One region of the Rheinheimera gaetbuli genome, then DNA from elsewhere that is predicted to be linked to it. Evidence: predicted binding sites of a transcription regulator. Region 1 holds the regulator's gene; each other region holds the start of a gene.
What was found. Region 1 encodes sigma-54, which starts transcription at its own class of promoters, with help from an activator protein. Its sites were predicted from a motif close to TGGCANGNTNCNTGCTT; they were not measured.

Region 1 (3,132 bases):
TCGTTAGCGGCAACCCAGTTAACTACAGCCAACAGCTGGAAGATGGCAAGATCGTCAATGCTTCTGCCAGTGAAATGCGCTACGAGCCGGCTAATCGCACTTTGATACTAAATGGCAATGCAGAACTGGCACAAAGCGGCAGCGTCGTCAAAGCATCAGTAATAAAATACAATGTTGAAACGCAAGAACTGAATGCAGCGAGTGACAGCTCCAGACGGGTAACCACTATTATTACTTCAGAGGAAGACCAGCAACCATGAAGTTAGTCGCCTCACATCTGGCAAAAAGTTATAAAAGCCGGCAAGTGGTTAAAGATGTTAGCCTTGAAGTTAATGCCGGACAAATTGTTGGGCTGTTGGGACCCAATGGCGCCGGCAAAACCACCACTTTTTATATGATTGTAGGCCTGGTACCGTCTGACAAAGGCAAAATAACGCTAAACGATAAGGATATTACTTTCGATCCAATACATGCCAGAGCCCGGCTGGGTATTGGTTATCTGCCGCAGGAAAGCTCGATTTTTCGCAAACTCACCGTGTATGAAAACCTGCTGGCTATATTACAAACCCGTAAAGACTTAAGCCGTACCCGTCGGGAAGAAGTTGCCGACGACTTGCTGGAAGAGTTTCATATTGGCCATATTAAACATAGCCTGGGTATGAGTTTGTCTGGTGGCGAACGCAGACGCGTTGAAATTGCCCGAGCGCTGGCTGCCAACCCGGCGTTTATTTTGTTGGATGAACCCTTTGCCGGTGTCGATCCGATATCCGTCCTCGACATTAAAAAAATTATTCAGCATTTGTGCCAACGTGGTATCGGTGTACTGATTACCGACCATAATGTACGTGAAACCCTTGATGTTTGCGAGATTGCGTACATCGTTAGTCATGGTGAACTGATTGCATCAGGCGCCCCTCAAGACGTATTGGCCAATCAGAAAGTACGGGATGTATACCTCGGCGAGCAATTCAGGCTATAGTTAGCAAAAAAGTACTTGTGGTAATTCAGGAGATTAGTAGAAGTAGATGAAGCCCTCTTTGCAACTCCGCTTAGGACAGCAACTCACCATGACACCGCAGCTACAGCAAGCTATCCGTTTGCTGCAGTTGTCGACAATAGAGTTGCAGCAGGAAATTCAGGAAGCGCTGGATGCAAACCCATTGCTTGAAGCCGAAGACGAATATGACAGCTTCAACGCTGAGCCGGTAAATATCTCTGAATCATTACAGTCCGCTTCTGACAATACCACTGATGAGCAGTTCGAAGCCGCAGAGCCAGACACCAGTGATGCGATGTCAGAGCAAAATATCAGCGAAGATTTGCCGCTTGATAACAACTGGGATGATTTAGTTAGTGCAGCACCGGTTAGCGCCGGCAATTCGGGAAGCGAAGAAGATACCGTGTATCAGGGTGAGACCAGCGAAACATTGCGCGATTATCTGCGCTGGCAAATGCAGCTGACCCCATTTTCAGAAACCGACAGGGCTATTGCAGAAATCATCATTGAAGCGATAGACGATAACGGTCTGCTTACTATCAGCTGTGATGACATTCTTGAATCGCTGGGTCTGGCAGATATTGAAGCAGATGAAGTAGAAGCCGTCATTAAACGCATCCAATTATTCGACCCGGTTGGGGTAGGTGCACGCTCAGTGCAGGAATGTCTGACAGTGCAGCTGCGCCAGTTTAGCCCTGATACGCCGTTTTTAGCCGCTGCACAGAGCCTGATCCGTGATCACACAGAACTTTTAGCTAACCGCGACTTTCGTTCTTTAATGCGGGTGACTAAACTAAAAGAGGATGAGCTAAAAGAAGCAATGCGGCTCATCCACTCTTTGAACCCGCGTCCCGGTGCCGATGTTATCCGGGAAGAGCAGCAGTACGTTGTCCCTGATGTCAGCGTGATGAAAGTAAAAGGTCGCTGGCAGGTTGAGCTTAATCCGGATGCTATGCCCAAGGTGCGGATAAACCAACAATATGCTGCAATGTCACGTACCGCGAAAAACAGTACAGACAGCCAGTTTATTCGTTCACATTTGCAGGAGGCAAAGTGGTTTTTGAAAAGCTTAGAAAGCCGTAACGAAACCCTGTTAAAAGTGACAAACTGCATTGTGCAACAGCAGCAGGCATTTTTTGAGCATGGTGAAGAAGCCATGAAACCTATGGTGCTTAACGACGTAGCAGAGATGGTAGGTATGCATGAATCAACCATCTCTAGGGTTACCACACAAAAATACATGCATACACCAAGGGGTATTTTTGAACTTAAGTTCTTCTTTTCCAGTCACGTTAGTACTGAGAGTGGTGGCGAATGCTCGTCTACTGCAATCAGAGCCTTTATCAAGAAATTAGTGGCGGCGGAGAATCCGGCTAAACCGCTCAGCGATAGCAAAATGGCTGACATTCTGCTGGAGCAAGGTATCAACGTAGCGCGGCGTACTATTGCCAAATACCGCGAATCCCTGTTCATACCGCCGTCTAATCAACGCAAGACCTTGCTGTAAATAAGCCTAAAAGAAGGAATATGTCTATGCAAATCAATCTTACCGGTCGCCATGTTGAAATTACCACAGCCTTAAGAGAGTACGTTGACAGCAAATTTGCAAAGCTTGAACGGCATTTCGATCACATAAATAATGTACATGTGATCCTAAACGTGGAAAAATTAAAGCAGATTGCTGAAGCTAAGCTGCACTTGAGTGGTGGCGAAGTATTTGCAATTTCTGAAGATGAAAACATGTATGCTGCGATCGACCAGCTGATTGATAAACTGGATCGTCAGGTGATCAAGCATAAAGAGAAAATTTCCCGACACTGATTTGGCCATGATGAATTTAAGCTCAATGCTTGCCGAGAACTGCACTAAAAGTGCAGTTCTTTTTAACAGCAAAAAACGCATTCTGGAATATATTGCCGAACTGGCACACCAGCAACTACCTGATATTGCTGAGTACAGTATATTAGAAGCACTGACAACCCGTGAGAAGTTGGGGTCAACCGGCATAGGAGGCGGTATCGCCATTCCACACGGCAAACTGAAGCAGGTTACCGAACCGCTACTGGTGTTTGTGGTTAGCAAAGAGAGTATTCCGTTTGATGCTATTGATAACCAGCCGGTGGATATTTTTTGTG
Region 2 (3,132 bases), on a different contig from region 1:
TGTAATTTGTGTTCACCACGCTCAACATCGCGCAGAATAAATACTGCTGTGCTTTGTGGCTCGCTCTGTGGTTTACCGTCTAATAACAGGCGTAAACGCAAACCGCGTTCAAACATCGGATTAACTTTGCCTGATACATAAACAGAACCTGTATTATCGCGCACAGTACCCTGTTCTTCCGGTTGCACTATTTCGACGCTAAAAGCTTCTTTTTCCGCTTTACGGGTGACGGGTAGGGTGGAATCTGTGGCTGACATGATATTAGCCCGTTGGCTTAGGTTGACTTCTTCTGCGCCGGGTTGCGGGCTGTCAGAAAACACCAGTACACCGTTAGCATCACGGGTGACAAACACTTTTTTCGTCTGCTGTGCTTGTAAGTGGGGGGTGGCAAACAATAATATAATAATAAAGAATAATATGTTTCTCATGTCGTGTACTGCTTCCGATCATTTTTGTTATTGTAGTTCCATCGGTTTACTCTAACGTGCTTTAGTTGATAATTCTACAAAAAAAAAGCCCACTTTAGTGAGCTTTTTAACACCATTAAAACCGTTATACGCTGTAGTACAGCTCAAACTCCAACGGATGAACAGCCACTGCAACTTTGCGGGCTTCAGCGCGTTTAATGTCGATATAGGCATCAATCATCGCATCGGACATCACGCCGCCTTTAGTAAAGATAGCGCGGTGCTTATCCAGCTCGTTCAGTGACTCTTCCAGAGACGCTGATACTTGCGGAATATTCGCCGCTTCTTCAGCTGGTAAGTCGTATAAGTCTTTGTCCATGGCATCGCCAGGGTGGATCTTATTCTGGATACCATCTAAGCCGGCCATCAACTGTGCTACAAACGCCAGGTACGGGTTAGCCGCAGGATCCGGGAAGCGACATTCAATACGACGTGCCTTCGCGCTTGGTACCAATGGGATACGGATAGAGGCAGAGCGGTTACGGGCAGAGTAAGCCAGCATTACCGGTGCTTCGTAGTGTGGTACCAGACGCTTGTACGAGTTAGTTGATGGGTTTGTAAACGCATTAACAGCTTTCGCGTGCTTGATAATACCGCCGATGTAATACAGCGCCAGTTCAGACAAGCCTGCATACTTGTCTCCGGCAAACAGGTTTACGCCGTCTTTGGCCAGAGACTGGTGACAGTGCATGCCAGAGCCGTTATCGCCAACCAGCGGTTTTGGCATAAAAGTAACCGTTTTGCCATACAGGTGTGCGACGTTATGAATTACGTACTTCAGCTGCTGAACTTCGTCAGCTTTCTTAGTTAAGCTGTTGAACTTGGTAGCTATTTCGTTCTGGCCTGCTGTTGCTACTTCATGGTGATGCGCTTCAACAGTCTGCCCCATTTCTTCTAATACCATACACATGGCACTGCGAATATCGTGGCCTGAATCTACCGGTGGTAAAGGGAAGTAACCGCCTTTAACACCAGGACGGTGGCCTTTATTACCATCTTCATAGCTGGTGCCTGAGTTCCATGCGGCTTCAGTGGAGTTAATTTTAAAGAACGAACCTGACATCGTGGTTTCAAAGCGGATGTCGTCAAACATAAAGAATTCTGGTTCAGGGCCAAACAGTACTGTGTCAGCAATGCCGGTAGATTTCAGGTATTCTTCAGCGCGTTTAGCAATAGAACGCGGGTCGCGATCGTAGCCTTGCATAGTGCTGGGTTCGATAACGTCACAGGTAATGTTTAACGTAGTTTCTTCAAAAAACGGGTCTAATACCGCTGTAGATGCATCTGGCATCAGGATCATGTCTGAATCATTGATACCTTTCCAACCCAGAATAGATGAGCCGTCAAACATTTTACCGTCTTCGAAAAAATCATCGGTGATTTGGTTAACAGGAACAGTCACATGCTGCTCTTTACCTTTAGTGTCGGTAAAACGTAAATCTACAAACTTCACTTCATTTTCTTTTATTAAACTCAGTACAGATGATGCAGACATGCATTCCTCCAATTAATCTGTTTTGGACTGATTTAGCGGTGTTGCGCCATTAAATGCCAGATATGTGCCAATCATTTAAGATAATGATTTATATTAATATATTTTATTTTAACGGATTTTTAAAATAGCACCTTGCACCAACATGGTGCGGTGTTGTTCAGTTGTGGTGCGCTCTGGCAGGGCTAAGTGTAGATGCTGAATTAGCCGTTAGTAAAAAAAATCACCAAAACTGCAGTTGCTGTTTTTCTTTCCTGTTAAAAACAGAGTAGAATATGCGCCCTTTAGTTTTAGTTAGTTTTGCCTGGTGGTCATTACGGTCATCTAGTGCCACAGAGGATATATTTACATGAGCGTTACCGCGACCTACTTAGACAAGCTGCGCAATGTTGCCATTATTGCGCACGTTGACCATGGTAAAACCACTTTGGTTGACAAACTGCTACAGCAGTCTGGCACCTTCGACGCCCGCGCCAAATTACAGGAGCGCGTTATGGACTCGAATGCGCAGGAATCTGAGCGCGGTATAACAATCCTGGCAAAAAACACTTCGGTGCGCTGGAACGGCTACCACATTAATATTCTGGATACGCCCGGTCACGCCGATTTCGGCGGGGAAGTAGAGCGGGTATTATCGATGGCAGACTCAGTACTGTTGCTGGTAGATGCGGTTGACGGCCCTATGCCACAAACGCGTTTCGTTACACAAAAAGCCTTTGCTCATGGTTTAAAGCCTATCGTTGTTGTGAATAAAATTGACCGTCCAGGCGCGCGTCCGGATTGGGTGATCGACCAGGTGTTTGACCTGTTTGACAACTTAGGTGCTACCGACGAGCAGCTGGATTTCCCTATTGTCTATGCATCTGCGTTAAACGGCTGGGCCACATTAGATTACAACGAGCCGAAAACCGATATTACCGATCTGTTTGAAGCTATCGTTAAGCACGTAGCGCCGCCAGCGGTTGAGTTGGATGGTGAAACTCAGTTGCAGGTATCACAGCTGGATTACTCAAGTTACCTTGGTATTATTGGTATCGGCCGTATCAAGCGCGGTACGTTAAAGCCAAACCAGCAGGTAACTATTGTCAATGCCGATGGCACTAAGCGTAACGGTAAAGTGGGCCAGGTGTTTGGTTACCTGGGTTTAGAGCGTGTTGAAACAACAGAAGCCAA
Region 3 (3,132 bases), 420 kb from region 1:
GCAATTTAATTTAAGTGTTGATGCGTATGAAAGGGCGTTATTATTTTTGTATCTTAACCGACATGGTTATAATGGCCTGTGTCGCTATAATCTATCCGGTAAATTTAATGTGCCGTTTGGTAGTTATAAAAAACCGTATTTTCCTGAGGCTGAATTACATTTTTTTGCCGAAAAAGCACAGCGTGCCACTTTTACATGTCACAGTTATCAGCAAGTGATGCAAGCGGCAGCGTCAGATGCGGTAATTTACTGCGATCCGCCTTATGTACCGCTGAGCAAAACTGCCAGTTTTACCAGTTATGCCCGACAGGGTTTTGATTTAGATGATCAGGCGCAGTTGGCAAATCTTGCTGAGCAAGCACAGCAGCGGGGTATTGCTGTAGTTATCAGTAATCACGATACGACCTGGACGCGTAAAATCTACCAGCAAGCAGAGTTGTATAGTTTGCAGGTTGGGCGCTCTATTAGCCAAAAAGGAACCAGTCGCGGTAAAGTTGCTGAATTGTTTGCGGTGTATCAGCCTAAGCCAATACCCAAAACACAATCAGTAGCAGTGTTAAAACAAAAAACAGCGTAAAAATAACTCCGGCAATGATAAAAGGCAGCGGGCTGCTGGCAGAGAAATCGCGTTGTCGTTGCTGTTCAGACTGAACACCTATCATAGCGCCGGCAACGGCTTTGATTATCTGCAATATTGAAGGACGTTGTGCCATTTTAAGCGTTATTTAGCCGGGCTCAAACGATTTAACAACTCCAGTAAATCGACAAAATGAAACTGAGTAGAGCGGCTCTCGCCACGGATCCAACTAAACCAACTTTGCTGTTCTCCGGGTATACATTGAGCGGTAGCCTGTGTTTCCAGGTACTGACAGGATACATCTGCTGGCATAAAATAGGTCGCAAATAATAATGCGCTAGTGAATACACCTGCACTAAGAAAGATATTTTTATAACCGCTGGTAAGTTTCATGTTAATTCCATTTGTCTGATCCAGACTATGTCGATAATAAAACATCCAGCGACAGGATACAAGCTGCTTATTTATTGTGCAGCTTTACAGGTGGAAACAGTCAGGCTGCAGCCGCCGTACTGCAGCCTGGCGTTATCAGAAGCTTTTTGACACTGACAGAATTACCCGGCTATCTGCCAGATAAGAGCCATCAATATCAGTATCGACGTACGCTAAGCTGACACCGGCCCCCAGCACTTCTGTGCTCAAACCAAGGCTCCAGTCCATATAGCTTGCACTGCTGTCATCATACTCATTTTGACCCAGCTGCAAATCTAAACTGATCGTGTCTGTTATCGCGTAAGAATAACTGGCATAAAGATAGATAAAATTGCCACTGTTAGCATAATAATCATCACTGTATGCCAAACCAAACGTCAGATCTTTATAAGATAGAGATCCGTAAAGCTCCCAAAAGTTTGAGCCATCGATTTCCGCATTGGGGTAGCCGTAGCGCATGATACCGACATCTGCCGACCAATCGTCACTGATGTCGCCGCTCCAGCCCAGCATAACATCAAGCTCCAGCGTGCCTTCTGCCAGAAAATCTACGTTAGAGCCCCATACAGATACATAAAAACCAGACTCCGCACTCAGTGTCAGCCCCCCTTGTAGTGCGGGCGCCTCTTCTGTTTGTGAGATACCGCGAAAAGCGTAGTCTGAGGTAAACGTTATGTCTCCGCTTAACTCGGCTGCCGCCGCCTTGCCTGCTGTTGCAGCTAAACCAACTAAGATTAAGCCTGTTGCCAAAATGGTGCGACGTATATTTTGCATGTTTTCTGCCCTTTTTTATGTTCCCTGACTTTAGCTTTCCAAGATACGTGCCATAACAAATTATCTTTTAGTATCAATGTAATAGGCCTTTAAGATTTTCTTACCTGTCGCGGGCTGAACTCTATTGGTGCGTAACTGCCTGTTTTTTGTGCGCCCAACAGGCCATGATGCAGTGCATTTGCTGATAATATTCAGTAAAGTCACGCTTTTGCCGTAACAGGACAATAATATGCAACCCTACTTAATAGCGCCGTCGATACTGTCCGCTGATTTCGCCCGCCTTGGTGATGACGTTGCGGCGGTATTAAAGGCTGGTGCCGATGTGGTGCACTTTGACGTGATGGATAACCACTATGTGCCCAATCTGACGATGGGCCCCATGGTGTGTAAGGCATTACGGAGCTATGGCATTGAAGCCCCGATAGATGTGCATTTGATGGTAGAGCCGGTAGATGCGCTGGTGCCGCAATTTGCTGACGCTGGTGCCAGTATTATTACTTTTCATCCGGAAGCGTCACGGCACATCGACCGCACTTTGCAGTTGATAAAAAGCCACGGATGTCAGGCTGGCTTGGTATTTAACCCGGCAACCCCGCTTAGTTACCTTGATTATGTGCTGGACAAAGTAGACGTTATTTTACTGATGTCAGTTAACCCCGGTTTTGGCGGGCAAAAATTTATTCCGGCAACCTTAGATAAGCTGGCCGCAGCACGGCAGCTAATTAACCAGAGTGGCCGGTCGATTAGGTTGGAGATAGACGGTGGTGTCACTGTAGATAACATCGCTGAGATTGCAGATGCTGGTGCCGACATGTTTGTCGCCGGTTCCGCTATCTTTAACAGCCCTGATTATGCGCAAACTATTGCAAAGATGCGCGAGCAGCTTGCATCGGTGTCGCGCCACGTTAAATAAACAGTATAATAGCCCCCATTTTACGACAGACACAGGATTGAACAGAGCATGAGCAGTAAACCCATAGTACTCAGTGGCGCTCAGCCATCAGGACAGCTGACCATCGGTAATTATCTGGGAGCCCTGCGCCAGTGGGATAGAATGCAAGATGACTATGATTGTCTGTACTGTATTGTCGACTTACACGCGATAACGGTGCGTCAGGAACCCGCCGCATTGCGCAGTGCGTCGCTAGATAGTCTGGCATTGTATTTAGCTTGCGGTATCGACCCTAAGCGCTCTGCGGTGTTTATGCAATCACATGTGCCTGAGCACAGCCAGCTGGCCTGGGTGCTGAACTGCTATACCCAATTTGGTGAGCTTAGCCGGATGACGCAGTTTAAAGATAAATCCGAGCGGCACAACAACAACGTCAACGCCGGCTTGTTTACTTATC

Region 2: glnA (glutamate--ammonia ligase) is a predicted target of sigma-54. The motif match lies at 2,016-2,032, and genes of this name have one in related genera.
Region 3: ACYVIC_RS10025 (TorF family putative porin) is a predicted target of sigma-54. The motif match lies at 1,820-1,836, and genes of this name have one in related genera.

The regions. Positions count from the first base shown of each region.
Region 1 covers NZ_BAAGTL010000008.1:258,610-261,741, reverse strand. Annotated here, with positions in the region: gene lptA (lipopolysaccharide transport periplasmic protein LptA) at 1-260, shown strand, start outside; gene lptB (LPS export ABC transporter ATP-binding protein) at 257-979, shown strand; gene ACYVIC_RS08075 (RNA polymerase factor sigma-54) at 1,026-2,504, shown strand; gene hpf (ribosome hibernation promoting factor) at 2,531-2,818, shown strand; gene ptsN (PTS IIA-like nitrogen regulatory protein PtsN) at 2,826-3,132, shown strand, end outside.
Region 2 covers NZ_BAAGTL010000001.1:183,321-186,452, reverse strand. Annotated here, with positions in the region: gene ACYVIC_RS00820 (DUF4124 domain-containing protein) at 1-428, opposite strand, end outside; gene glnA (glutamate--ammonia ligase) at 553-1,962, opposite strand; gene typA (translational GTPase TypA) at 2,309-3,132, shown strand, end outside.
Region 3 covers NZ_BAAGTL010000008.1:679,230-682,361, forward strand. Annotated here, with positions in the region: gene ACYVIC_RS10010 (Dam family site-specific DNA-(adenine-N6)-methyltransferase) at 1-577, shown strand, start outside; gene ACYVIC_RS10015 (DUF2970 domain-containing protein) at 522-713, opposite strand; gene ACYVIC_RS10020 (hypothetical protein) at 722-970, opposite strand; gene ACYVIC_RS10025 (TorF family putative porin) at 1,106-1,783, opposite strand; gene rpe (ribulose-phosphate 3-epimerase) at 2,013-2,696, shown strand; gene trpS (tryptophan--tRNA ligase) at 2,745-3,132, shown strand, end outside.